Regions from separate parts of the Alicycliphilus sp. T452 genome, predicted to be linked through region 1. Evidence: predicted binding sites of a transcription regulator. Region 1 holds the regulator's gene; the other holds the start of a gene.
The links. Region 1 encodes NrdR, which represses ribonucleotide reductase genes. Its sites were predicted from a motif close to CACNANATNTNGTG; they were not measured.
Positions count from the first base shown of each region.

Region 2: a site for NrdR is predicted at 2,847-2,860, ahead of ACX12L_RS08435 (ribonucleoside triphosphate reductase). Genes of this name have one in related genera too.

Region 1 covers NZ_JBTNEH010000019.1:25,305-37,179, forward strand. The annotation lists gene ACX12L_RS16420 (DUF349 domain-containing protein) at 1-1,984, opposite strand, end outside; gene ACX12L_RS16425 (DUF748 domain-containing protein) at 2,161-5,928, opposite strand; gene ACX12L_RS16430 (hypothetical protein) at 6,122-6,406, shown strand; gene ACX12L_RS16435 (lytic transglycosylase domain-containing protein) at 6,649-7,470, shown strand; ZMP/ZTP riboswitch at 7,514-7,675, shown strand; gene glyA (serine hydroxymethyltransferase) at 7,712-8,956, shown strand; gene nrdR (transcriptional regulator NrdR) at 8,982-9,431, shown strand; gene aroC (chorismate synthase) at 9,493-10,587, opposite strand; gene ACX12L_RS16455 (CBS domain-containing protein) at 10,681-11,136, opposite strand; gene ACX12L_RS16460 (O-acetylhomoserine aminocarboxypropyltransferase) at 11,236-11,875, shown strand, end outside.
Region 2 covers NZ_JBTNEH010000007.1:106,350-118,224, forward strand. The annotation lists gene ACX12L_RS08430 (bifunctional diguanylate cyclase/phosphodiesterase) at 1-2,716, shown strand, start outside; gene ACX12L_RS08435 (ribonucleoside triphosphate reductase) at 2,874-4,901, shown strand; gene nrdD (anaerobic ribonucleoside-triphosphate reductase) at 4,984-5,184, shown strand; gene ACX12L_RS08445 (anaerobic ribonucleoside-triphosphate reductase activating protein) at 5,162-5,842, shown strand; gene recQ (DNA helicase RecQ) at 6,115-7,977, opposite strand; gene ACX12L_RS08455 (Bug family tripartite tricarboxylate transporter substrate binding protein) at 8,236-9,201, shown strand; gene ACX12L_RS08460 (cupin domain-containing protein) at 9,374-9,757, shown strand; gene ACX12L_RS08465 (acyl-CoA dehydrogenase family protein) at 9,754-10,929, shown strand; gene ACX12L_RS08470 (LysR family transcriptional regulator) at 10,973-11,863, shown strand; gene ACX12L_RS08475 (homocysteine S-methyltransferase family protein) at 11,860-11,875, shown strand, end outside.

The DNA of each region.
Region 1 (11,875 bases):
CAGGCGCCGGCTTGGCATCGGCCTCATCCGCTCCTGAATCAGTAGCTGCCTGCGCTTGTCCCTCCTGCGCTACAGGCTGTTTTTGGCCCAAGGCACCAGCGCCCTCCTGGTCCTTGAGGGCGGCCTCCAGGGCCGCCACGGCCTCACGGATGCGCTGCGCATCGTTCGAGGCGTTGGCGGCTTCCAGTGCCTTGGACGCATCCAGCACGGCGCGGTCGCGCGCGCTCAGTTCCGCGGCGCCGCGCTCACGCTCGGCCGACTTGCGGTTGAAGGCCTCGTCGAGGGGCTTGCGGAAGGCGTCCCAGAGCTTTTGCTCCTGCTTGCGGTCCAGGGGCACCGACTGCGCCTCCGCCTGCCAGCGCTGCTGCAGCGCCTTGATGGCATCAATGCGCAGCGAGGCGGCGGCCCCGAGCGACGCGGCCTCCTCGATCATGGCCTGGCGCCGCTCCAGGCTGGCCTTCTGCGCCGCCTCCAGCGGCGCCGCGGCCGATGCCATGGCTTGCTTCCACAGCGGCTGCAGCTCGGCAAACACCTTCTCGCTGACGTGGCCGCCGGCGCGCCAGCGTTCGCCGAACTGGTGCAGGGCGCGGTTCACCGCCTTCCAGTCGGCCGCCGCCGCGCCGGCCTGCTCCTGCGCCCAGGCCTTCACTTCTTCGACCAGCGCCATGCGCTGGGCGCGGTGCTCGGCGCCCTCGGCGCGCACCTTCTCCAGCCAGGCCTCGACCACCTTGTGGGCCGCGTTGCAGGCGTCGTCGAACCGCTTCCACAGGGCGTGGTTGGCCGGCGCGCCCTGGTCGGCGTGTTTCCACTGTTCGCGCAGCTGCCGCAGCAACTCCTGCACCTTGCGCCCGCCCAGCGCCTGCCCTTCGGGGCGCTGCAGCAAGGCTTCGGCGCGGGCGACCAGGTCTTCGCGCAACTGGTCCGCGCTCCAGCGCTGCCAGCCTTCGAGCTCTCCGGCCGCGACCAATGCCGCATGCACCTTGCGTTCGAGCTCGGCATCGATCAGCTTGCCGTGCACCTTCAGCACGGCGCGCAGCGCGGTGGCGGCGCCGGCGCTGGCCTTGCCGTGCCCCTGGGCGGTTTCCTCCTCCAGCCTGGACAGCGCCTCGCGCACGGCCTGCATGGCCTTCTCGCGCACCTCGGGGTCCACCTTGGGCTTGGCCGCTGCGCGGGGGGCAGCCTTGGCCGCGGCCGCCTCTGCGGGCAGTCCGCGCGCAAGGCGCAGTTCGTCGGCCCACACCGGGACCGGCGGCAAGGGGGCGTTCTCGTCCTCGGCCGCTGCCGCGGTCTGGGCCAGGGCCGACTGGAATGCCTCCCAGACCACCAGCAGCTGCGTGCGCGAGGACTCCAGCTGCGCCGGAAAGCGCACGTCCACGCTGGGCCAGGCGGCATCGCCCGTCAGCGCCTGCGCCTGTTCCTGCCAATGGCCCACGTCGGCGCTCAACAGCTCCAGGGCCGCCTGCGCGTCCTTCCACGGCTTGGTGGACAGCACCTCGATGCGCTGCGCGAGCAGCACCGCGGCCTCGCGCTGCACCTGCACGCGGTGCTGCAGATCCTCGATGGTCTTCACGCGCTCGCTCAACTGCGCCTTGAGCGTGGACAACGGCTCGCGCGAGAGCGGGGCGCCGGCCTTGGCCGCGTCGCGCTGCCAGGCCAGCGCATCGGCGATGTTCAGCTGCGCCGTGGCCAGCAGCGCCTCGGCCTTCGCCGTCCACTCCGCGGCGACGGCCGCCTGCCCCTGGGCGCGCCGGATCTCGTCGAGGCGCTCGCGCACGGCCCGTGCGGCACCCTTGTCGCGGGCGCTCAATTCCTTGAACACCTCCTGCAACTTGTCGGTGGCCGGCTGCGTGGCAAGCCATTCGCGGATGCGCGCCGACCGCTCTCCAGACGTGGCTGCCGAAAAGGCGCCGCCCGTCAACGCATCCAGGGGATGCGGCTCGCTGGTTTTGGTCTGGACCGGGGTCGCTTCGGGTGCGTCGGACATTTTGCTGCGGGAAGAAAAGGGAAACATGGATCCAATGGGGAAAAGAGGCGGGAAGCCTGCGGCGCAAGCGCCACGCCCGGGCATGGGTCTGAGCCCGGTTCCGGCGAAACCGCTATTTTCGCCCGGATTTGGCACGGGGCCTCAGATGTCGCACGCCAGGCGCATGCGCAGGACTCTCACCGCGCCGCCAGCGCCAACTCCGCCTTGGGCGTCCAGCCGCCGCTCCCCTCGCCTGCCGGCTGCAGCTTGCTGGCGCCCACGAACAGCCGGTCCAGCGCCACCTGCCGGCTCGCCAGGTAGTCGCGCACGGCAACGCCGCGCGCCAGGGCCAGGTCCTGCATGGCGTTGCCGGGAACCTCGATGCTCTTGAGCAGCAGCGCCTCCATCTCGCCCTGGGGCAGGTCCTTGGCCAGGCCGACCAGGTTGCGCGGCTTCTTCATGTCCGCGCGCCGGTAGGCCTCCTTGAGCAGGGCGGGATACTCCGCGTCGCTCACGGGCGCCACGTCGGCCGCCGACTCCCCGGCCCTGACGGCCGCGCGGCGCTTCTGCGCCTGTACCAGGTCCCGCAGGCGCAGGCGCTTCCAGGCCTCCTCCTCGGCCTGCGGCTGGGCCCAGCCGGCCACGGTCACCTTGAGTGCCGGCCGGTTGTTCAGCTCCTGTGCGATCTTGTCGAGTTGCTGGCGCGCCTTGTCGTCGAGCGCGGCGCTGCCCGGCGCGAAGGCGATGCTGCCCTGCTCGTCCGCGCCGGAAAACACCCCCGCCAGCAGCGAGAAGGGTGCGGTGATGGCCTTCATGACGAGGTTGCCGATGACCTTGAGGATGACGCCGCCCAGGCTGAATTGCGGGTCGTTCAGAGAGCCGCTGATGGGCAGGTCCACGTCGATCACGCCATTGCGGTCGGCCAGCAGCGCCACGGCCAGCCGCACCGGCAGGCTGGCGGGCGCGCCCTCCACGGGGTCGCCGAAGGCCAGCTGGTGGAGCACCAGCTTGTTGGTGGCCGTGAGCTGCCCGTCGGGCTGCACCTTGTAGGCCACGTCCATGCTGAGCTTGCCGCGCTCGATGCCATGGCCGGCGTATTTGATGCTGTAGGGCGACAGGGGCGGCAGCTCCAGGTCGCGCATGCGGGCCTGTATGTCGAGCGCCAGGGGCTTGGCCAGGGGGTTGAGCTTGCCACTGACCTCCAGGGATGCCGTGCCCTGCGCGCGCCCGCGCAGCTCCAGCTCGGCCATCTGCGGCTCGCCGCCCGCCTCGGCGGGCACGGAAGAAAACGCGCTGAGCCTGCCGGTCAACTCGCTGAGATCCGCCGAATAGTTGGGCTTGACGAAGTAGTCGGAGAAATGCACCGACCCGTTCGTCAATGCCACCGGGCCGAACCGGATCACCGGCGCCATGGGGTCGGCCGGCTGCGCCGCTGCCTGCGCCGTACCGGTGGCCGCGGCGACGGAGGCTGCGTCCTTCGGTGGCGCGGCGGCCGCCTCCTCGGTCGCGGCCCCCTTGCGGATATCCTGCAGGTTGATGCGTCCGTTCTCGTGCACGATGATGCGCGCGAAGAAGTCGCTGAGCGCCGTCTCCCTCACGTCCAGCGCCAATGGCCGGCCCGGCTTCAGGTTCACCGCCACGCCGCGCAGCCCCAGCGACTTCCAGCGCAGCAGTTCCTCGCCGCGATCGGCGATCCGCCTGCTGCCCTTGCCCTCGTCATCCGCGGCCACGTCGTCCTTGGCGCGCACGCGCACCTCGTCCAGGGACATGTCGCCCGCCACCGAGACCGCCGGGCCGGCCGTCTCCTGAACGTAGCGCAGGTCGCCGGCGAAGCTGCCCTCGGCGCGCAGGATGTCCACGTTCAGGTCCGACGTGACATAGGGCTCGAAGGCGTGCACCGGCACATGCTGCGCGCGCACCCTGCCCTGCACGGCCAGCGCGGGCGCCATGGCCACGGTGCCCTCGTAGCTCAATCGCCCCGGCTCCGCCCGGCCGGCGGCCACCCGGGTGTCCAGGTGCACCGCCACCGGGGTGATCCGGCCATCGTCATAGGAGAAGTTCCGCGCGCGCAGTTGGAGCCCGGATGCATTGAGCGCCACCGGCCTGGCTGCCGCGTCGTCGCGGAAGGCCAGGCTGGCGCCTTCGACCTCCAGGGCCGCCAGCTTCAGCTTCCAGGGGGCCGGCGCCGCCGCGGCCGGCTTGCCCTTGGAGGCGGCCTCGGACGCGTCCGGCAGCCACTCCTCGAACATCCAGCCGCCCTTGGCTGCACGCGAGACCAGGACGCGGGGCTGCTTCACGAGTACCCGGCCCAGCGTCACGCTGCGCTGCGGCAACTGCACCAGGGCATCGCTCACCTCCAGGCGCCCGGCCTCGGCCAGCGAGGTCTTGGCGGCATCCGCGATCCCGGCGGTGCGCAGGGTGCGGCATTTCTTCTCCGCCGCCGCGCAATCGAGCGCCAGCTTGCCCAGGGACAGCGTGGCCACCTTGGCGGCCATGGCATCGCCGTTCCTGGCCAGCCCCAGGTCTGCATCGAGCATGCCCGCCAGCGAGGGCTTGAGCACCCCCGCCAGATACGGCGCCGCCATGGCCATGGAAAGCCCGCGAACGGAAACCGCGGCCTGCGCCTGCACGTCCGTGGCCTGCCCCTGCACCGCAAGCCGCGCCGCATCGCCCTTGGCAGCCCCGCCGGACAACTGCGTGCTCAGGCGGAACTGCAGCGGCTGCTGGAACGGCAGCGCAATCGCCCAGGCCTCGGCCTGCAGGTTGTCCGCCTTCCACGCGGCCTTGCCGCCCGGCAGGCTGGCGTCGGTCCAGTCGACGACGCCGTCGTGCAGCCCCGCCCGCCCAAGCCGCACCTGCCATGCGGCGTCCTGCGGCGCCGGCGCGGGCTTGGCCGCGGCGTCCGCGCCATCGGCCGGCTGCGCCAGCCCGGGAAGCGCCACGGCACCCGCCGCATCCCTGCGCAGATGCACATGGACGCCATGCCAGTCGATGGCGTCGATGTCCACGATGCGCTGCAGCGGCCGCACATCCTTGAGCGCCACCTGCAGCGCATCGAAGTCCAGCAGGGGCTCGCCCGCCGCATCGGTGGTCCGGACGCCATGCAGCCGGACACCCCCGCTGATCGTGAGCCGCGGCGTGGCGTCGTCCTGCTCGAAGCCCAGCTTCAGGTCGGCGTCGAGCACCCCGGCTTGGAGCCGCACCGGCACACGGCTCGGCATGTAGCCGCTGAAGGGCCCGAGGTCGAAGCCATCGACGTGCAGGTTGACCTCGGTCTGCCGGTTCTGGGCGAACGGGGTCGTCCGGGCGGCGGTGTCGAAGGCGCTGCCGTTCAGCTCGAAGGCCAGCCTGGGCGTGACCTTGACCTCGCGGTCCGCAGAGAAATTGCTCAGGAACGGTACATCGATGCGGAGCCCGCGCAGCGTGTGGACCTTGCCCACCGTCCGGTCGTCGAAATCCAGGGCCCCGCCGCGCAGCGCGAGGTTGTAGAGCGCAAAGCGCGGCGGCCGTGCCTCGCCGTCCTGGGTCTTCGGCTGCTGGGCAAGGCGGTTCAGCACGTCGTCGAAGTCGTAGTGTCCGGGAGCGGTCTGCGTGACGTGGATCACCGGCTCGTCCACCTGCACCGCATCGATCACCGGCGCGAGCCGCCACAGCGACTGCAGCTCCGCATCTATATAGATACGCGCTACCTGGATCTGGGGAGCCTTGCCATCCCCGGAGGCAACGGACAGCCCATGGACCGTGGCCTCCAGCGTCCATGGCAGGAACTCCACCTTGGAGACCGTCACCTTGCGCCCCAGGGCCTCCGAAGCATGCCGCTCGATCTGCGAGCGCGCGATGGGCGGAACGACGAGCCAGGCCAGCAGCCAGAGCCCCAGCAGACAGGCCAGGAACCACGCCGCCCGCCGGGCCCACCGATGGCTTTTGATAGTTTGTATGACTTGCGACACGCGATACCCGCTCAGTTCAGCTTCGGACGCTATTGAATCAGTGAACGTCCACGTGTCAGTGTAAATAAGTGCAAAAAGAAAGCCCGGTGGACGGAGTCTTTCCGTGCACCGGGCTTGACGGCAGACGCAACGGTCTTTTGCCATCGTTTGCACCGCGGAGAGGATCGTCCCCGGTGCAGGAGGCAAGGTATTGCCTCCTGGGTTTGCCTTGGAAGCGAGTGACCTGTTGCTTGATGCGGCACTGCGTGCCTTCCATCCAGATGGTTTCGCCTCTTCCGGCGGATGCCTGAATCGCTCAGGCGCCTCAAAGGTAGCAAATCTCCGCGCACTCTCCAACAGCTTTCGTCAATGGCAGCAGCGCATCGATTGCAAGTTTCATTTCGCGGCGCCTGCTGCATTCGACTACAGCCCCTCCACTGCGGTCGAAGTGCCAATTTCTGCGTTCACAAACAGTATTGTAATTATTTTTTTATATAAAAATAATGTTTATTAGTGTTGACTATGCATTTAGTGACCTCCTAGAATCCGCCAGCCTTCAAAACGCAGATCCGTAATAACCCTAGCTGCTGCCCTTCGGCACCGGCTAAGACAGTCCGCAAGTTCCCATGGCATGGCCGGTCATGGCACGGACTGGACGGCATACCAGCCCAGGCAGAAGGCCTGGCAAGACCGAGTCCACCCAAGCGCCCCTGCAGGCGCTGCGCCTTCCGGGACTCGACTCAGAAAGGAAAAGCTATGACAGCGTCAGGAAAAATCATTGCCGGCGTGCGCACAGTTGCCGCCGATGTGGTCAATGGTCTTCTTGAAGTGACACACAACGGCTTCGCCCTGCTCGGGCTGGCAGTCGTCTTCGCGGCCGTCACGCTGACGGCGCGCCCGGACCTGCGCCAAATAGGCGAAGACGAGCTGCGCGGCTGGCTGCATGCGCGCCAGGTCGCGGAGGACGGCTTCCCGCTGGAGCCGGCCGCAAGCGACCGCGCCATGGCCCTCAACCCCAGCGAGCTGCCGCGCGAGCAGGCGGCCGTGGCCTATTGGCTCAGCAAGAAATACCGCGTGGCGCCCGAACCCCTGGCGGCCCTGGTGACCGAGGCCTACGACATCGGCGCGCGCACCAAGCTCGATCCCACGCTGATCCTGGCCATCATCGCCGTGGAGTCGAGTTTCAACCCGTTCGCGCAAAGCGCCGTCGGCGCGCAGGGCCTGATGCAGGTGATGACCCGCGTGCACACCGACAAGTACGAGGGTTTCGGAGGCCAGTTCGCCGCGTTCGACCCCGTGGCCAACCTGCGCGTGGGCGTGAAGGTGCTGCAGGAGTGCATAGCGCGCGCGGGCTCGCTCGAAGGCGGCCTGCGCTACTACGTGGGTGCCGCCAACCTCCCGGACGACGGCGGTTACGCGGCCAAGGTGCTGGCCGAGCATTTCCGCCTGCGCCAGGTGGCGGGCGAGCGCAGGACCGCCAAGCCGGTGCTCTCCACCAAGGCCCCGGCGGCGCCCGAGGCCGCGCCGGCAGCGCAGCCCGCGGGCGAGAAAGTGGCCCTGCTCGACGGCGGCCTCTGAGGCCGCGCCGGCGCCGTGGGAGACGGGCGCCGTCAGCTACACTAGCGGGGTACGCAACTGGCGATAGGCGCGCAAGGCCCCCGGGCCCCGCCGCTGACGTGGAGACCGGCAGAAAGCCCTGTTTTTCTGCAAACCACTGGGGAGCGTGCCGCGCGGATGAGCAGCCAAGCCCCGCAGCGATCCGTCGTTCGCCTGGGCAGCCCTTGATTGCCAAGGGACACTGAGAGTTCATAGGACTGCCATGTATCAACGCACTATTCTTGTCGAACAAACCGATCCCGAGGTGTGGGCCGCCATCCAGGCCGAGAACCGCCGCCAGGAAGAGCACATCGAGCTGATTGCCAGCGAGAACTACGCCTCTCCCGCCGTCATGGCCGCGCAGGGTTCGCAGCTGACCAACAAGTACGCCGAGGGCTACCCGGGCAAGCGCTACTACGGCGGCTGCGAGAACGTGGACGTGATCGAGCAGCTGGCCATCGACCGCATCAAGCAGCTCTTCGGCGCCGAGGCCGCCAACGTGCAGCCCAACTCGGGCTCGCAGGCCAACCAGGCCGTGCTGATGGCCTTCCTCAAGCCCGGCGACACCATCCTGGGCATGAGCCTGGCCGAGGGCGGCCACCTGACGCACGGCATGGCGCTGAACATGAGCGGCAAGTGGTTCAACGTGGTCTCCTACGGCCTCGATGAGAAGGAAGAGATCGACTACGACGCGTTCGAGGCCAAGGCCCGCGAGCACAAACCCAAGCTCATCATCGGCGGCGCATCGGCCTACGCGCTGCGCATCGACTTCGAGCGCATGGCGCGCGTGGCGAAGGAAGTCGGCGCCATCTTCTGGGTGGACATCGCCCACTACGCGGGCCTGGTGGTCGCGGGCGAGTACCCCAACCCCGTGCCGCATGCCGACGTGGTGACATCCACCACGCACAAGAGCCTGCGCGGCCCGCGCGGCGGCATCATCCTGATGAAGGCCGAGCACGAGAAGGCCATCAACTCCGCGATCTTCCCCGGCCTGCAGGGCGGCCCGCTGGAGCACGTGATCGCCGCCAAGGCCGTGGCCTTCAAGGAGGCGCTGTCGCCCGAGTTCAAGGCCTACCAGCAGCAGGTGGCGAAGAACGCCAAGGTGTTCGCCGAGACGCTGACCCAGCGCGGCCTGCGCATCGTGAGCGGCCGCACCGAGAGCCACGTGATGCTGGTGGACCTGCGCGCCAAGGGCATCACCGGCAAGGCCGCCGAGGCGGCGCTGGGCAAGGCCCACATCACCATCAACAAGAACGCCATCCCCAACGACCCCGAGAAGCCCATGGTGACCAGCGGCATCCGCGTGGGCACGCCCGCAATCACCACGCGCGGCTTCAAGGAAGAGGAAACGCGGCTCACCGCCAACCTGCTGGCCGATGTGCTGGAGAACCCCGACGACGAGGCGCACCTGGCCGCCGTGCGCGCCAAGGTCAACGCGCTGACCAGCCGCTTCCCGGTCTACCGCTGATCGCGCGAGCGCAGGCGCTGCCGCGATGAAGTGCCCCTTCTGCAGCCACCAGGACACCCAGGTCATCGAGACCCGGGTGTCCGAGGACGGGGACTGCATCCGCCGCAGGCGCCAGTGCGGCGCCTGCGAAAAGCGCTTCACCACCTATGAGCGGCCGGAAGTCAATTTCCCCGCCGTCGTCAAGAAGGACGGCCGCCGCGTCGAATACGACCGCCACAAGCTGCTCGGCTCCTTCAAGCTGGCGCTGCGCAAGCGCCCGGTGAGCACGGTGCAGATCGATTCGGCCATCGAGCGCATCGAAGAGAAGCTGCTGCACCTGGGCCAGCGCGAGGTGATCTCCAGCCGCATCGGTGAACTGGTCATGCGCGAGCTCAAGAAGCTCGACAAGGTGGCCTACATACGCTACGCCAGCGTGTACCGCAGCTTCGAGGATATCGACGAGTTCCGCGCGCTCGTCGACGAAGTGCGCAAGTAAAGACGCTATTCTTTAGATAGCTGCCAGCGCTTACCCATCAAGCGCTGGAGCCGTTTTTCGTTCAAATACTGGCAGGAATGGGCGGCACCGCCTGCCGCACGTCGCCGCACTGCGCGCGCTGGCGCAGCGCGTGGTCCATGAGCACCAGCGCCAGGAGCGCCTCGGCGATCGGGGCGGCGCGTATGCCCACGCAGGGGTCGTGGCGGCCCTTGGTGATCACCTGGATGCTCTGGCCGTGAATGTCCACGGACTCGCGCGGGCTGATGATGGAGCTGGTGGGCTTGATGGCGATCGACACCTCGATGTCCTGCCCCGTGCTGATGCCGCCCAGCACCCCGCCCGCGTTGTTGCCGGCAAAGCCCTGGGGCGTGAGCGAGTCGCCGTGCGTGGTGCCGCGCTGGGCCACGCTGGCGAAGCCCGCGCCGATCTCCACGCCCTTGACGGCGTTCAGGCCCATCATCGCGTGGGCGATGTCCGCGTCGAGCTTGTCGTAGAGCGGCTCGCCCAGGCCCACGGGCACACCCGTGGCCTGCACGCGGATGCGCGCGCCGCACGAGTCGCCGCTCTTGCGCAGCGCATCCATGTAGTCCTCGTAGGCCTGCACGTCGGCCACGGGGGCGAAGAACGGGTTGTTGGGCACATGGTCCCAGCCCTCGAACGGGATGGGCAGCTCGCCCAGCTGCGTCATGCAGGCGCGAAAACGCGTGCCGTACTTCTCGGCCAGCCACTTCTTGGCCACGGCGCCGGCCGCCACGGTGGGCGCCGTCAGGCGCGCGGACGAGCGCCCGCCGCCGCGCGGGTCGCGCAGGCCGTACTTGTGCCAGTAGGCGTAGTCGGCATGGCCCGGGCGGAAGCTCTGGGCGATGTCGCCGTAGTCCTTGCTGCGCTGGTCCTGGTTGCGGATCAGGAGCGCGATCGGCGTGCCGGTGGTCCTGCCCTCGTAGACGCCCGAGAGGATCTCCACCGCGTCGGGCTCGTTGCGCTGCGTGACGTGGCGGCTGGTGCCCGGGCGGCGCCGGTCCAGGTCGGCCTGGATGTCGGCCTCGCAAAGCGCCATGCCGGGCGGGCAGCCGTCGATCACGCAGCCGATCGCCGGGCCGTGGGACTCACCGAAGTTGGTGACGCAGAAAAGGGTGCCAAGTGTGTTGCCGCTCATAGGGGCGTGATTATCCCAGAGCGGTTGCGGCTATGAAAGAAGTAGCTGCCGGCGCCCGCCACACAAGCACCGGGAGCCAATTGGGCATAAAAGTCAATTCGCGGGGGGCGATTCTTCCTGCGGCCAGTCGCGGATGTAGGCCTTGAGCAGCTTGTTCTCGAAGTTCTGGCTGTCCACCACGGCCTTGGCCACGTCGTAGAAGCTCACCACGCCCATGAGCATGCGCTTGTCCATCACCGGCATGTAGCGCGCGTGCTGGCCCAGCATCATGCGGCGCACCTCGTCCATGTCGGTCTCCAGCGTGCAGGTCAGCGGCGCGTCGTCCATCGCCGTGCGCACCAGCATCGTGCCCACGGCGCCGTCGTTCTTCACCAGCACCTGGATCAGTTCGCGGAAGGTCAGCATGCCCACCAGGTCGCCGTGCTCCATGACCACCAGCGAGCCTATGTCCCTCTCGGCCATGGTCTGCACCGCGCGGATGAGCGGCTCGTCGGGGTGCACGGTGTAGAGGGTGTTGCCTTTGAGGCGCAGGATGTCGCTGACTTTCATGGGATATCTCCGAATGGTTCTGCAGGCGCTGCGTGCAGCCCTATCCGCCGGGAAATATAGCCCACAATGGCGCGCAGATTCACCACTTTGGAGATATGGATGCCCGGATACTCCGACCCCGGCTTCGACACACTCGCGCTGCATGCGGGCGCGCGGCCCGATCCCGCCACGGGCGCGCGCGCCGTACCCATCCACCTGACGACCTCGTTCGTCTTCGAGTCGAGCGACCATGCCGCCGCCCTGTTCAACATGGAGCGCCCCGGCCATGTGTACAGCCGCATCAGCAACCCCACCAACGCCGTGCTGGAGCAGCGCGTGGCCGCGCTCGAAGGCGGCGTGGGCGCGATCGCCACGGCCAGCGGCCAGGCGGCGCTGCATCTGGCAGTCTGCACGCTGATGGGCGCGGGCGGGCACATCGTGGCCAGCACGGCCCTCTACGGCGGGTCGCAGAACCTGCTCAACTACACGCTGCGGCGCTTCGGCATAGAGACCAGCTTCGTCAAGCCCGGCGACCTCGCCGGCTGGCGCGCCGCCGTGCGGCCCAACACGCGCCTCTTCTTCGGCGAGACCGTGGGCAACCCCGGGCTGGAGGTGCTGGACATTCCCGCCGTGTCGCAGATCGCCCACGAAGCCGGCGTCCCGCTGCTGGTCGATTCCACCCTCACCTCGCCCTGGCTCATCCGGCCCCTGGAGCATGGCGCGGACCTGGTCTACCACTCGGCCACCAAGTTCCTCTCGG
Region 2 (11,875 bases), on a different contig from region 1:
CCACGGCTCCGAATCCGGCCTGGCGCGCCTGGCGCTGGCCGCATTCACCATGGCGATGAGCGAGTTCTTCTTCACGCTCTATGCCAACGTCACCGACGTCTACAACGTGACCGGGCACATCTACAAGATCATGGCCTATGCCTTCCTGTACCGGGGCCTGTTCGTGGAGGCGGTGCAGACCCCCTATCAGGAACTGCAGGCGTCCGAGGCCCGGCACCGGGCCACGCTGGACACGCTGCCCGACATGCTGTTCGAGATGAGCCGCCAGGGCGTCTACCTGTCGGTGCACGCCAACGACGCCAGCAAGCTGGTGGCACCGGCCGAGCAGTTGCTCGGAAACAGGCTGGACCAGACCCTGCCCCCGGAGGCCGCCGCCGTATGCATGCAGGCACTGGCCGAGGCCCAGCGCGCCGGCATGGCCCGCGGCCAGCGCATCTGCCTTTCGCTGCCGGCGGGCCTGCATCACTTCGAGCTGGCCATCGCCAAGAAGGCCGATCCCGCGGGGCGCAGGGACACCTACCTGTTGCTGGTGCGCGACATTACCGCCACGGTGCACGACGAGCGGCGCATCGCGTTCGAGGCGCGCCTGAACGCGGCCTTGCTGGACTTGCAGCAAAACGATGGCCAGGAGTCCGAGGCGGATCTCCTGCAACGGGGCATCCGGCACGCCGAGCAGCTCACCGACAGCCCCTTCGCCATCCTGCACCTGGTGCGCGACGACCACAGCACCGAGCTTGCGGCCCGCTCCGCGGGAGCGGCGCCCGATGGCGGGATGCCGATGCCGGCCCGGGCGGACATCTGGCGGCAGGCGCTGCGCGAGTGCCGCTCCGTCACCCTGAACCAGGTCACGGCCGCATCGCACCCGCGGCCCGAGGGCGCCCTGCTGCGGTGGATGAGCCTGCCCGTGCGGGAAGGCGGCCAGGTACGCATGCTGCTGGGCGTGGCCAACAAGGCCGAGGACTACGACAAGCAGGATGCGCAGGCGCTGCAGGCCCTGGCCGATGCCCTCTGGAGGCGCGTGGTGCAGCGCCGGCAGGATGCCGTCATCCACCGCCTGTCCGAAGCGCTGGAGCAGAGCCCGCACCAGGTGGTCATCACGGACGTGAAGGCCGACGTCCTGTACGTCAACCGCGCCTTCAGCGAGGTCAGCGGCTACAGCGCGCAGGAAATACTGGGGCGCAACCCCAGGGTGCTGCAATCGGGGCTGACGCCCCGCGCCACTTATGAGGACATTTGGCGCAAGCTGCCCCAGGGACTGCCCTGGCAGGGCGAACTCATCAACCGGCGCAAGAACGGCCAGATCTATACCGAAGCCGTTTCCTTCTACCCGATCCGCGACCTCTCGGGCCAGGTGACGCATTACGTCGCCCACAAGGAGGACATCACCCAGCGGCGCGAAGCCGAGGAGCGCATCCGGGCCCTGTCGAACTTCGACACGTTGACCGGCCTGCTCAACAAGAAGGCCTTCGACGAACAGCTGGCCCTGGCCATCGAGCGGGCCGACGCCAGCCATGGACGGCTTTCCATGCTGTGGTTCGACCTGGACAACTTCAAGCTGATCAACGAATCGCTCGGCCATGCGGCGGGAGACGAGCTGCTGGTGGAGATGGCCAACCGCCTGCGCGCGAGCCTGGGCCCCCAGAGCGCGCTGGCCCGCCCCTCGGGCGACTCCTTCGTGGCCATCGTGCCGCAGGCCGACCAGGCATCCGTGGCGTTCACGACACAACAGGCCCTGACGCGGCTGCAGGCCGTCGCTTCCGCGCAGGGCCATCCCGTGTCGGTGAGCGCCTCGGCAGGCGTGGCCGTGTATCCCGACGATGCCAGGACGGCCAGCACCCTGGCCGCGGCGGCCGAACTTGCCATGTACCGGGTCAAGGATGACGGGCGCAACGGGCTGCGCTTCTTCGCGCCGGAAATGCAGGCCCATACGCAGCGCTCGCTGGAGCTGGCGGCCGGCCTCAAGGACGCCGCGCACAAGGGCGAGCTGTTCCTGGTCTACCAGCCCCAGCGCGCGCTGGGCAGCGATGCGCTGGTGGGCGCAGAGGCGCTGCTGCGCTGGCGCCACCCCCAGTGGGGACTGGTGTCGCCGGCCGAGTTCATTCCCATCGCGGAGCAAAGCGGCGCCATCACGGCCATCGACTTCTGGGTCGTGGAGCAGGCCGCGCGGCAGCTGCGCGCGTGGGACGCCGCCGGCCTGCCGCCGCTGGTGGTCGCGGTGAACCTGTCGGCGGCGCAATTCGCCCGTCCCCAGCTGGCCGAGGAATTGCTGCACATCCTGCGGCGCGTGGATGTGTCGCCGCAGCGCATCGAGGTGGAACTGACGGAGGCCGTGGCGCTGAAGAACCTGGAGCTCGCCGAAACCACCATCCGGCGCCTGCACGACATGGGCTTCAAGGTGGCCCTGGACGACTTCGGCACCGGCTATTCGTCCATGAGCTACCTCAAGCGCTACGCCATCGACAAGCTCAAGATCGACCAGTCCTTCGTGCGCGAGCTGGCCGAGGAAACCAGCGACATGGCCATCGTGACGGCCATCGTCAGGATGGCGCACAGCCTGCGCCTGACGACCATCGCAGAGGGCGTGGAAACGGCTGCGCAGGCCGCCCTGCTGCACGACTGCGGCTGCGACGAAATCCAGGGCTATTGGTACAGCCGGCCCCTGGAGCCCGCCGCCTTCGAGACATTCATCAAGGCCCTGCCGCAGCGCGGCGCCTGACTCCCCCCTCCCCTCTTGCTCCCGACGCGGCGCTGGTCTCTGGACCTGCGCAAGCCCCATCCTTGCCCACCATCAAGGCCGATGCTTGTGCCTCATCAAACTACATATAGCGTTTTATATTTACTCTGAACACCATATGTAGTGCTTCAGGACAACCATGACGTCACCAACCCCCTCCACCGCCACCCTGCCGCGCGACGTGATCCAGAGAAGCGGCGAGCGCGCCGCGTTCGACGCGGGACGCATCCGCTCGGCCATCGCGCGCGCGGGCGCTGCCACCGGCGAATTCGGCGAGGACGAGGCGCAGCTGCTCACCGCCCAGGCGACCAAGGTGCTCATCCACCGCTTCCGCGGCGAGGCGCCCGCCATCGAGCAGGTCCAGGACGTGGTGGAGCAGACGCTGATCGCCGCCAACCACCTCGCCACCGCGCGCGCCTACATGGCCCACCGCCAGCGCCACGCGCTGCTGCGCGCCGACCGGCAGACGCTGGTGCACGTGGAAAGCTCCATCAACGAATACCTCACGCGCGCCGACTGGCGCGTGAACGCCAACGCCAACCAGGGCTACTCGCTCGGCGGTCTGATCCTCAACGTGGCCGGCAAGGTCACGGCCAACTACTGGCTCTCGCACGTCTACGCGCCCGAGATCGGCGAGGCGCACCGCAATGGCGACATCCACATCCACGACCTGGACATGCTCAGCGGCTACTGCGCGGGCTGGTCGCTGCGCACGCTGCTGCACGAGGGCCTGAACGGCGTTCCGGGCAAGGTGGAGGCGGGGCCCCCGAAGCACATGAGCTCCGCCGTGGGGCAGATCGTGAACTTCCTCGGCACGCTGCAGAACGAGTGGGCGGGCGCGCAGGCGTTCTCCTCGTTCGACACCTACATGGCGCCCTTCGTGCGCAAGGACGCGATGGACTACGCCGCCGTGCGCCAGTGCATCCAGGAGCTGGTCTACAACCTCAACGTGCCCTCGCGCTGGGGCACGCAGACGCCGTTCACCAACCTCACCTTCGACTGGACCTGCCCCGAGGACCTGCGCGAGCAGGTGCCCGTGATCAGCGGCGAGGAAATGCCCTTCAGCTACGGCGCGCTGCAGGCCGAGATGGACCTCATCAACCGCGCCTACATCGACGTGATGACCACGGGCGACGCCAGGGGCCGCGTGTTCACCTTCCCCATTCCCACCTACAACATCACGCCCGACTTCCCGTGGGAGAGCGAGAACGCCGCCGCGCTGTTCGACATGACGGCCAAGTACGGCCTGCCGTACTTCCAGAACTTCATCAACTCGGAGCTCTCGCCGAACATGGTGCGCTCCATGTGCTGCCGCCTGCAGCTCGATTTGCGCGAACTCTTGAAGCGCGGCAACGGCCTGTTCGGCAGCGCCGAGCAGACGGGCAGTCTGGGCGTGGTCACCGTGAACTGCGCGCGGCTGGGCTACCTGCACGCGGGCGACGAAGCGGGGCTGTTCGCCGCCCTGGATCGCCTGCTCGAACTCGGCAAGCAGAGCCTGGAGGTCAAGCGCAAGCTGATCCAGCGCCTGATGGACCAGGGCCTGTTCCCCTACACCAAGCGCTACCTCGGCACGTTGCGCAACCACTTCAGCACGCTGGGCGTGAACGGCATCAACGAGATGATCCGCAACTTCACGGCGGACGCGCACGACATCACCAGCGAACGGGGCAACGCCTTCGCCGTGCGCCTGCTGGACCACGTGCGCGCGCGCATGACCGAATTCCAGGAGGAAACCGGCCACCTCTACAACCTGGAAGCCACGCCGGCCGAGGGCACGACCTACCGCTTCGCCAAGGAAGACAGGAAGCGCTGGCCCGTCATCCTGCAGGCGGGCACGGCGGAGCAGCCCTACTACACCAACTCGTCGCAGCTGCCCGTGGGCTTCACCAGCGACCCGTTCGAGGCGCTGCAGCGCCAGGAGCAGCTGCAGGGCAAGTACACCGGCGGCACCGTGCTGCACCTCTACATGGGCGAACGCATCTCCAGCAGCGCGGCCTGCCGCGAGCTGGTCAAGCGCGCGCTGACCAACTTCCGCCTGCCCTACATCACCGTCACGCCCACCTTCTCCATCTGCCCCACGCACGGCTACCTGGCGGGCGAGCACAAGTTCTGCCCCCGGTGCGACGAGGAGCGCCTGGAGGCCAAGCGTCGGCGCCTGGCGGCTTGAAGCCAAAACGGCCTGCGGCGCTTTTCCATCCAGCGCGAGCAGCTATCGAAACCGTAGTTTCCAACCACCGAAGGAGTTCACCATGAGCCATTTCTCCACCACCGAGCAAGCAGCCCTCGCCGCCGTGCAGCTCACCGACGACGAGCGCCAGCCCTGCGAGGTCTGGACCCGCGTGATGGGCTACCACCGCCCCGTGGCCAGCTTCAACGTGGGCAAGCAGGGCGAGCACAACGAGCGCCAGTTCTTCTCCGAGCACGCGCGTGGCTGCAGCAACGCCTGCTGAAGCGCTGCGCATCGGCGGCCTGACGCCGCTCACCACCATCGACTTCCCCGGCCGCCTCGCGGCCGTGGTGTTCTGCCAGGGCTGCCCCTGGCGCTGCGGCTATTGCCACAACACCGGGCTGCTCGACGCCGCCACGCCCACGGCCCACGCCTGGGCCGACGTGCAGCAGCTGCTGTACGCGCGGCGCGGCCTGCTCGACGGCGTGGTGTTCTCGGGCGGCGAGCCCACGCTGCAGGCCGCCCTGCCCGATGCGCTGGCACGCGTGCGCGAGCTGGGCTTCGCCACGGGGCTGCACACCGCCGGCATGTACCCCGAGCGGCTGGCCACCCTGCTGCCGCTGCTCGACTGGGTGGGGCTGGACGTCAAGGCGCCGCTGCACCGCTACGACGCGATCACGCGCACGCCGGGCAGCGGGGCGAAGGCGTGGGAGTCGCTGCGGCTCGTGCTGGCCAGCGGCGTGGCCCATGAATGCCGCACCACGTGGCATGCGGGGCTGTACGGGGAGGATGATTTGCGGGAGCTTGCCGATGCCCTGGCGGCCGAGGGCGTGCGGCACTGGGCGCTGCAGGAATGCCGCACGGATGGCACGCCCGCCTGGGCCCCGCCGCAGGCCGTCGCACAGCGCTGGCCCGGCGCCTTTACGCTGCGCCGCGCCTGAGAACGTGTTCATGATCTTTTCATGGTGTCCGCAAGGCAGCAAAAGGCCGCAATCGAGGCGCGCGCCGCAGGCCATGCTGGCGGCCTGGACAAGGTGCGCAACGACGAGTGCGGCCTTTTGCTGCCTTGCCCGCAGGGTTGCCCCGCAAAGGCGGCGTCTACGGCGTTGCAAATCCTCGCCGGGCCACCAGCCCGGCTGCGGTTTGCGCCTTGCATCCACCGCCTTTGCGGGGCAACGGACACCATGAAAAGATCATGAACACGTTCTGAGGGCTACTGCCGGCACACGCGCACAACATCCTCGCCATAGGCTTCGAGCTTCTTCGCCCCCATCCCGCTGATGCCCTGCAGGTCATCCAGCGTGGCCGGGTTGCGCTCGGCGATCGCGGCCAGCGTGGCGTCGTGGAAGATCACGTAGGCCGGCAGGTTGTGCTCGCGCGCCACCTCGGCGCGCCAGGCCTTGAGGTTGATGAAGCGCACCTGCGCGTCCTGCCCCAGGTTGGCGGCGGCCACGGGCGGGGTGGCGGCGCGGCGGGTTCGCTTGGGCTTGGCGGCGGCCTGGGCCGTGGCCTCGCGCAGCTGCACGTGCTGCTCGCCGCGCAATACGGGGCGCGAGCCGTCGGTGAGCACCAGCGTGTCGAAGCTGTGGCCGCTCTCCAGCATCACCTTGTGCAGGCCCACGGCGCCGGTGGCCAGCAGCTGGCGCAGCACGCCGCGCAGCTGCGCCTCGGTGTATTCCTTGCCCAGGCCGAAGGTGGAGAGCCTGTCGTGGCCGAACTGCTTGACCTTGTCCGTGTCCTTGCCGCGCACGATGTCCATGATGTGCCCGGTGCCGAAGCTGATGCCGCTGGCCTGGTGCACGCGGTAGATGGTCGAGAGGAGCTTTCTCGCGGCGTCCGTGCCGTCCCACACGGCGGGGGGGTTCAGGCAGTTGTCGCAGTTGCCGCAGGGCTCGGACTGCTCGCCGAAGTACGCCAGCAGCCGCACGCGGCGGCAGTCCGTGGCCTCGGCCAGGGCCAGCAGCGCGTCGAGCTTGCCGCGCAGCACGGCCTTGAATTCCTCGGCCGCGTCGCCGTCGTCGATCATGCGGCGCTGGTTCACCACGTCCTGCAGGCCATAGGCCATCCAGGCGTCGGCGGGCAATCCGTCGCGGCCGGCGCGGCCCGTTTCCTGGTAGTAGCCCTCGATGTTCTTGGGCATGTCCACGTGGGCGACGAAGCGCACGTCGGGCTTGTCGATGCCCATGCCGAAGGCGATGGTGGCCACCATCACGATGCCGTCCTCGCGCAGGAAGCGGTCCTGGTTCTGCTGGCGCACCTCGGCGGGCAGGCCCGCGTGGTAGGGCAGCGCGTTGATGCCGCCGTCCTGCAGCGCCTGGGCCATTTCCTCCACGCGCTTCCTCGACTGGCAATAGACCACGCCCGCGTCGCCCAGGTGCTCGCGGTCGATGAAGCGCATGAGCTGCGTGAGCGGTTCCTTCTTCTCCTCTAGCCGATAGCGGATGTTGGGCCGGTCGAAGCTGCTGACGAACTGGCGCGCCTCCTGCAGCCGCAGCCCCTCGACGATGTCGGCGCGCGTGAGCGCGTCGGCCGTGGCGGTGAGCGCAATCCTGGGAACGCGGGGATACCGTTCGTGCAGGATGGACAGCTGCCGGTACTCGGGCCGGAAGTCATGCCCCCACTGGCTCACGCAGTGCGCCTCGTCGATGGCAAAGAGCGAGAGCAGCCCGCGCTCGTGCAGGCCGTCGAGCAGGCCGAGGAAACGGTCGGTGGTCACGCGCTCGGGCGCGGCGTAGAGCAGCGTGATCTCGCCGCGCGAGAGGCGCCGCTCGACGTCCAGCGTCTGCTGCCAGTCCAGCGTGGAGTTGAGGAAGGCCGCCTCCACCCCCGCCTCGTGCAGCGCGCCCACCTGGTCGTGCATGAGCGCGATGAGCGGCGAGACCACCACCGTCACGCCCCGCCCCGCGTCGCGCCGCACGATGGCCGGCACCTGGTAGCACAGCGACTTGCCCCCGCCCGTGGGCATGAGCACGAGCGCGTCGCCGCCGGCGATCACGTGGTCGATGATGGCCTGCTGCGGGCCACGGAACTGGTCGTAGCCGAAGACGTCGTGCAGGACGAAATGCGCGGGAGACAAGGAAGACTCTTCTTTTGATAGCTGCTGGCGCTTACTGGATAAGCGCCAGGGCCAGATTTGACCAATATTCCAGGCGACAGGGCAAGGCTGGCGCCAGGCGCCTATTGTGCGTGCTCCGGATGCAGGCCCCCGCGCGCGCGCTCCGAATGATGCCCAAACCATTCGCAAATCGAATTCATTGGTCCGCTTATTGAATTGGACATGAATCGCTGACTCCATCACCATTGGCGCGCAACCAACTATTACAGGAGACAAGCCATGAAGACCATCCTGCGCGCCACGCTCGCCGCGTGCGCCCTCGCCATCGGCGCCACGGCGGCCCTGGCGCAGGCCTACCCCAATGCGCCCGTGACCCTCGTCGTGCCCTTCGCGGCCGGCAGCGGCACCGACTCGGTGGCGCGCGCCGTGGCCTCGGGACTGGCCGCGCGGCTCAAGCAGCCGGTGATCGTGGACAACAAGCCCGGCGCCAACGCCCAGGTGGCCGCGCAGTTCGTCGCCAAGGCCAAGCCCGACGGCTACACGCTGTTCATGACGACGAACACCTCGCACTCGGCCAACCCCGCGCTGTACAAGAGCCTGAAGTACGACCCGATCAAGGACTTCACGCCCGTGGCGCGCGTGGGCGAGCTGCCCTTCGCGCTGGCCGTACACCCCGCGCTGCCGGTGAAGACGCTGGCCGAGCTGCTGGACTACGCGCGCGCCAACCCGGGCAAGCTGAGCTACGCCACGCCCAACAGCACCTCGCTGGTGGCCATGGAGAGCATCAAGCACATCGCCAGGATCGACGTGCTGGGCGTGCCCTACAAGTCCAGCCCCCAGGCCATGACCGACCTGGTGGGCGGCCAGGTGCAGGTGTACGTGGCCGACCTGGGCTCAGGCATGGGCATGCTCAAGACCGACAAGGTGCGCACGCTGGGCATCACCACGGCCGAGCCCACGCCGCTGCTGCCGGGCGTGCCGCCCATCGGCAAGACCGTGAAGGGCTTCGACCTGACCTCGTGGAACGGCATCTTCGGCCCCGCGGGCCTGCCCCCGGCCGTGGTGCAGCGCCTGAACACCGAGCTGCAGGCCGTGCTGGCCGACAAGGATCTGCAGGACAAGCTCGCGCAGATCGGCTTCCAGGTCTGGCCCAGCAAGACGCCCGAGGAATTCGCCCAGTACGTGGCCGGCCAGCTCACGCACTGGCGCACGCTGATCCAGCAGGCCGGTATTCAACCCGAATAAAAATGCGACACCCCCCTGAGCGGCTGCGCCGCTTCCCCCTTCTCTCACGCTGCGCGTGGGAAGGGGGACGCCACCAGTGCTGCGGGGCGGCCCTTGCACGGTGGCCCTCGCATGGAGCGCGCCAGTTTCACCGGCTGCTGACAGTGCGCAACGCAATAGAGAAAGACCCCGCATGACCACATCCCGCTACCTGGTGCGCGCCGCCGACGTGCCCAGCTACCAGCCCGCCAACCACCACCACACGCACAACCAGCGCCTGATCGGCCCCGAGACCGTGGGCGCACGGCAGATGGAGGTGCTGCTGGGTACGCTGCACAAGGGCGGCGGCGCGCTGCCGCACGCCCATCCCGGCATCGAGCAGGCCTGCTACCTGCTCGAAGGCACGGCCCGGGCCCAGGTGGAGGACGAGGCCTTCGACATGGTGCCGGGCGACATGTGCTTCTTCCCGGCCGACAAGATGCACGTCTTCACCGTCACCAGCGACCAGCCCGTCAAGCTGCTCGTGATCTACAGCCCGCCCTACGGCGAATCGCCCGACAAGGTAATCCGACCATGAACTTCGCACTCACCCCCGAACAGGAACAGATCAAGGCCGCCATCGAGCGCGTCTGCGCGCCCTTCGACGCCGACTACTGGCTGAAGAAGGACCGGGAAGGCGGCTTCCCGCACGACTTCCACCAGGCGCTGGCCGAGTCCGGGTGGCTGGGCATCGCCATGCCCGAGGAATACGGCGGCGCGGGCCTGGGGATCAGCGAGGCCGCGCTGATGATGCACACCATCTCCGCCACGGGCGCGGGCCTGTCGGGCGCGTCGGCCGTGCACATGAACATCTTCGGCCTGCACCCCGTGGTCGTCTTCGGCACCGACGAGCAGAAGAAGCGCTGGCTGCCGCCGCTGATCCAGGGCAAGGACAAGGCCTGCTTCGGCGTGACCGAGCCCAACGCGGGCCTGAACACCCTGAAGCTGCAGACGCGCGCGGTACGAAGCGGTGGGGGCGAGGGCGACCACTACGTGGTGCACGGGCAGAAGGTCTTCATCTCCACCGCCCAGGTGGCCAACAAGATCCTGCTGCTCACGCGCACCCGGCCGGCGGAGGAGTGCAAGGGCACCGAGGGCCTGACGCTGTTCTACACCGACCTGGACCGCAGCAAGATCGACGTGCACGAGATCGAGAAGCTGGGCCGCAAGTGCGTGGACACCAACCAGCTCTTCATCGACGGCCTGCGCATTCCCGTGGAGGACCGCGTGGGCGAGGAGGGCAAGGGCTTCTCCTACATCCTGCACGGCATGAACCCCGAGCGCATCCTGATCGCCGCCGAGGCCGTGGGCCTGGGCCGCGCGGCCCTGGCGCGCGCGGCGGGCTACGCGGCCGAGCGCGAGGTGTTCGGCCGCCCCATCGGCAAGAACCAGGCCATACAGCACCCGCTGGCCGAGGCCTGGATGGACCTGGAGGCCGCGCACCTGATGGTGCAGAAAGCCGCCTGGCTGTACGACCAGGGCGCCAACTGCGGCGCCGAGGCCAACGCCGCCAAGTTCCTCGGCGCCGAGGCGGGCTACCGCGCCTGCGAGCGCGCCATCTTCACGCACGGCGGCATGGGCTACGCCAAGGAATACCACGTGGAACGCTACATGCGCGAGTCGTGGATCCCGCGCCTGGCGCCCGTGAGCCCGCAGCTCATCCTGTGCTTCATCGCGGAGAAGGTGCTGGGCCTGCCCAAGTCGTATTGAGGACATCCTCCTGAGCGGCTGCGCCGCTGGCATCATGTCCTGCATGAAACTGCACCAGCTGCGCTACTTCGCCGTGCTGGCCGAGGAACTGCACTTCGGCCGCGCGGCCGAACGCCTGGCCATCACGCAGCCGCCGCTGTCCTCGGGCATCAAGGCGCTGGAGAACGAACTGGGCGTGCGGCTGTTCGAGCGCAGCAGCAAGCACGTGGCCCTGACGCCCGCGGGCCACGCCTACCTGGCCGAGGTGCGCGCGGTGCTCGACCACGTGGCGCGCGCGGGCGAGACGGCGCGCGCCGTGGCCGCGGGGCTGCAGGGGCGGCTGGACATCGGCTTCACGGGCTCCATGGTCTACCGCGACATGCCGCGCATCGTGGGCGCCTTCGGGCAGCGCGCGCCAGGCATCGAGGTGAACCTGCGCGAGCTGTCCTCCAGCGAGCAGATCGACGCCCTGCTGCACCGCCAGCTGCACGCCGGCTTCATCAACGCCGCCGCCGTTCCGCCGGGCCTGCTCTGCCGGCCGCTGGCGGCGGACCATTTCGTCTGCTGCCTGCCGCAGGGGCATGCGCTCGCGCACGGGGCCAGCGTCGCGCTGCCCACGCTGGAGCAGGAGAGCTTCGTGATGTTCGCGCGCGACGTCGCGCCCGCCAACCACGACAACGTGATCGCGCTGTTCCAGCGCGCCGGCATCCACCCCCGCACGCGCCACGCGGCGCGCCAGTGGCTCACGGTGGTGTCGCTCGTGGCGCTGGGCATGGGCGTGGCGCTGGTGCCGGCGTCGCTGGCCCAGGCGGGCGTGCAGGGCGTGTGCTTCCTGCCCATCGCGGGGCTGCACCACCCCACCGTGGGCGTGCTCGCCTGGCACGAGGGCACCGACGCGCCCGCGCTGCGGGTCTTTCTGGAAAGCGCGGAGCCCTTTCTACAATCGGGCCCATGACCCTGCCCCACT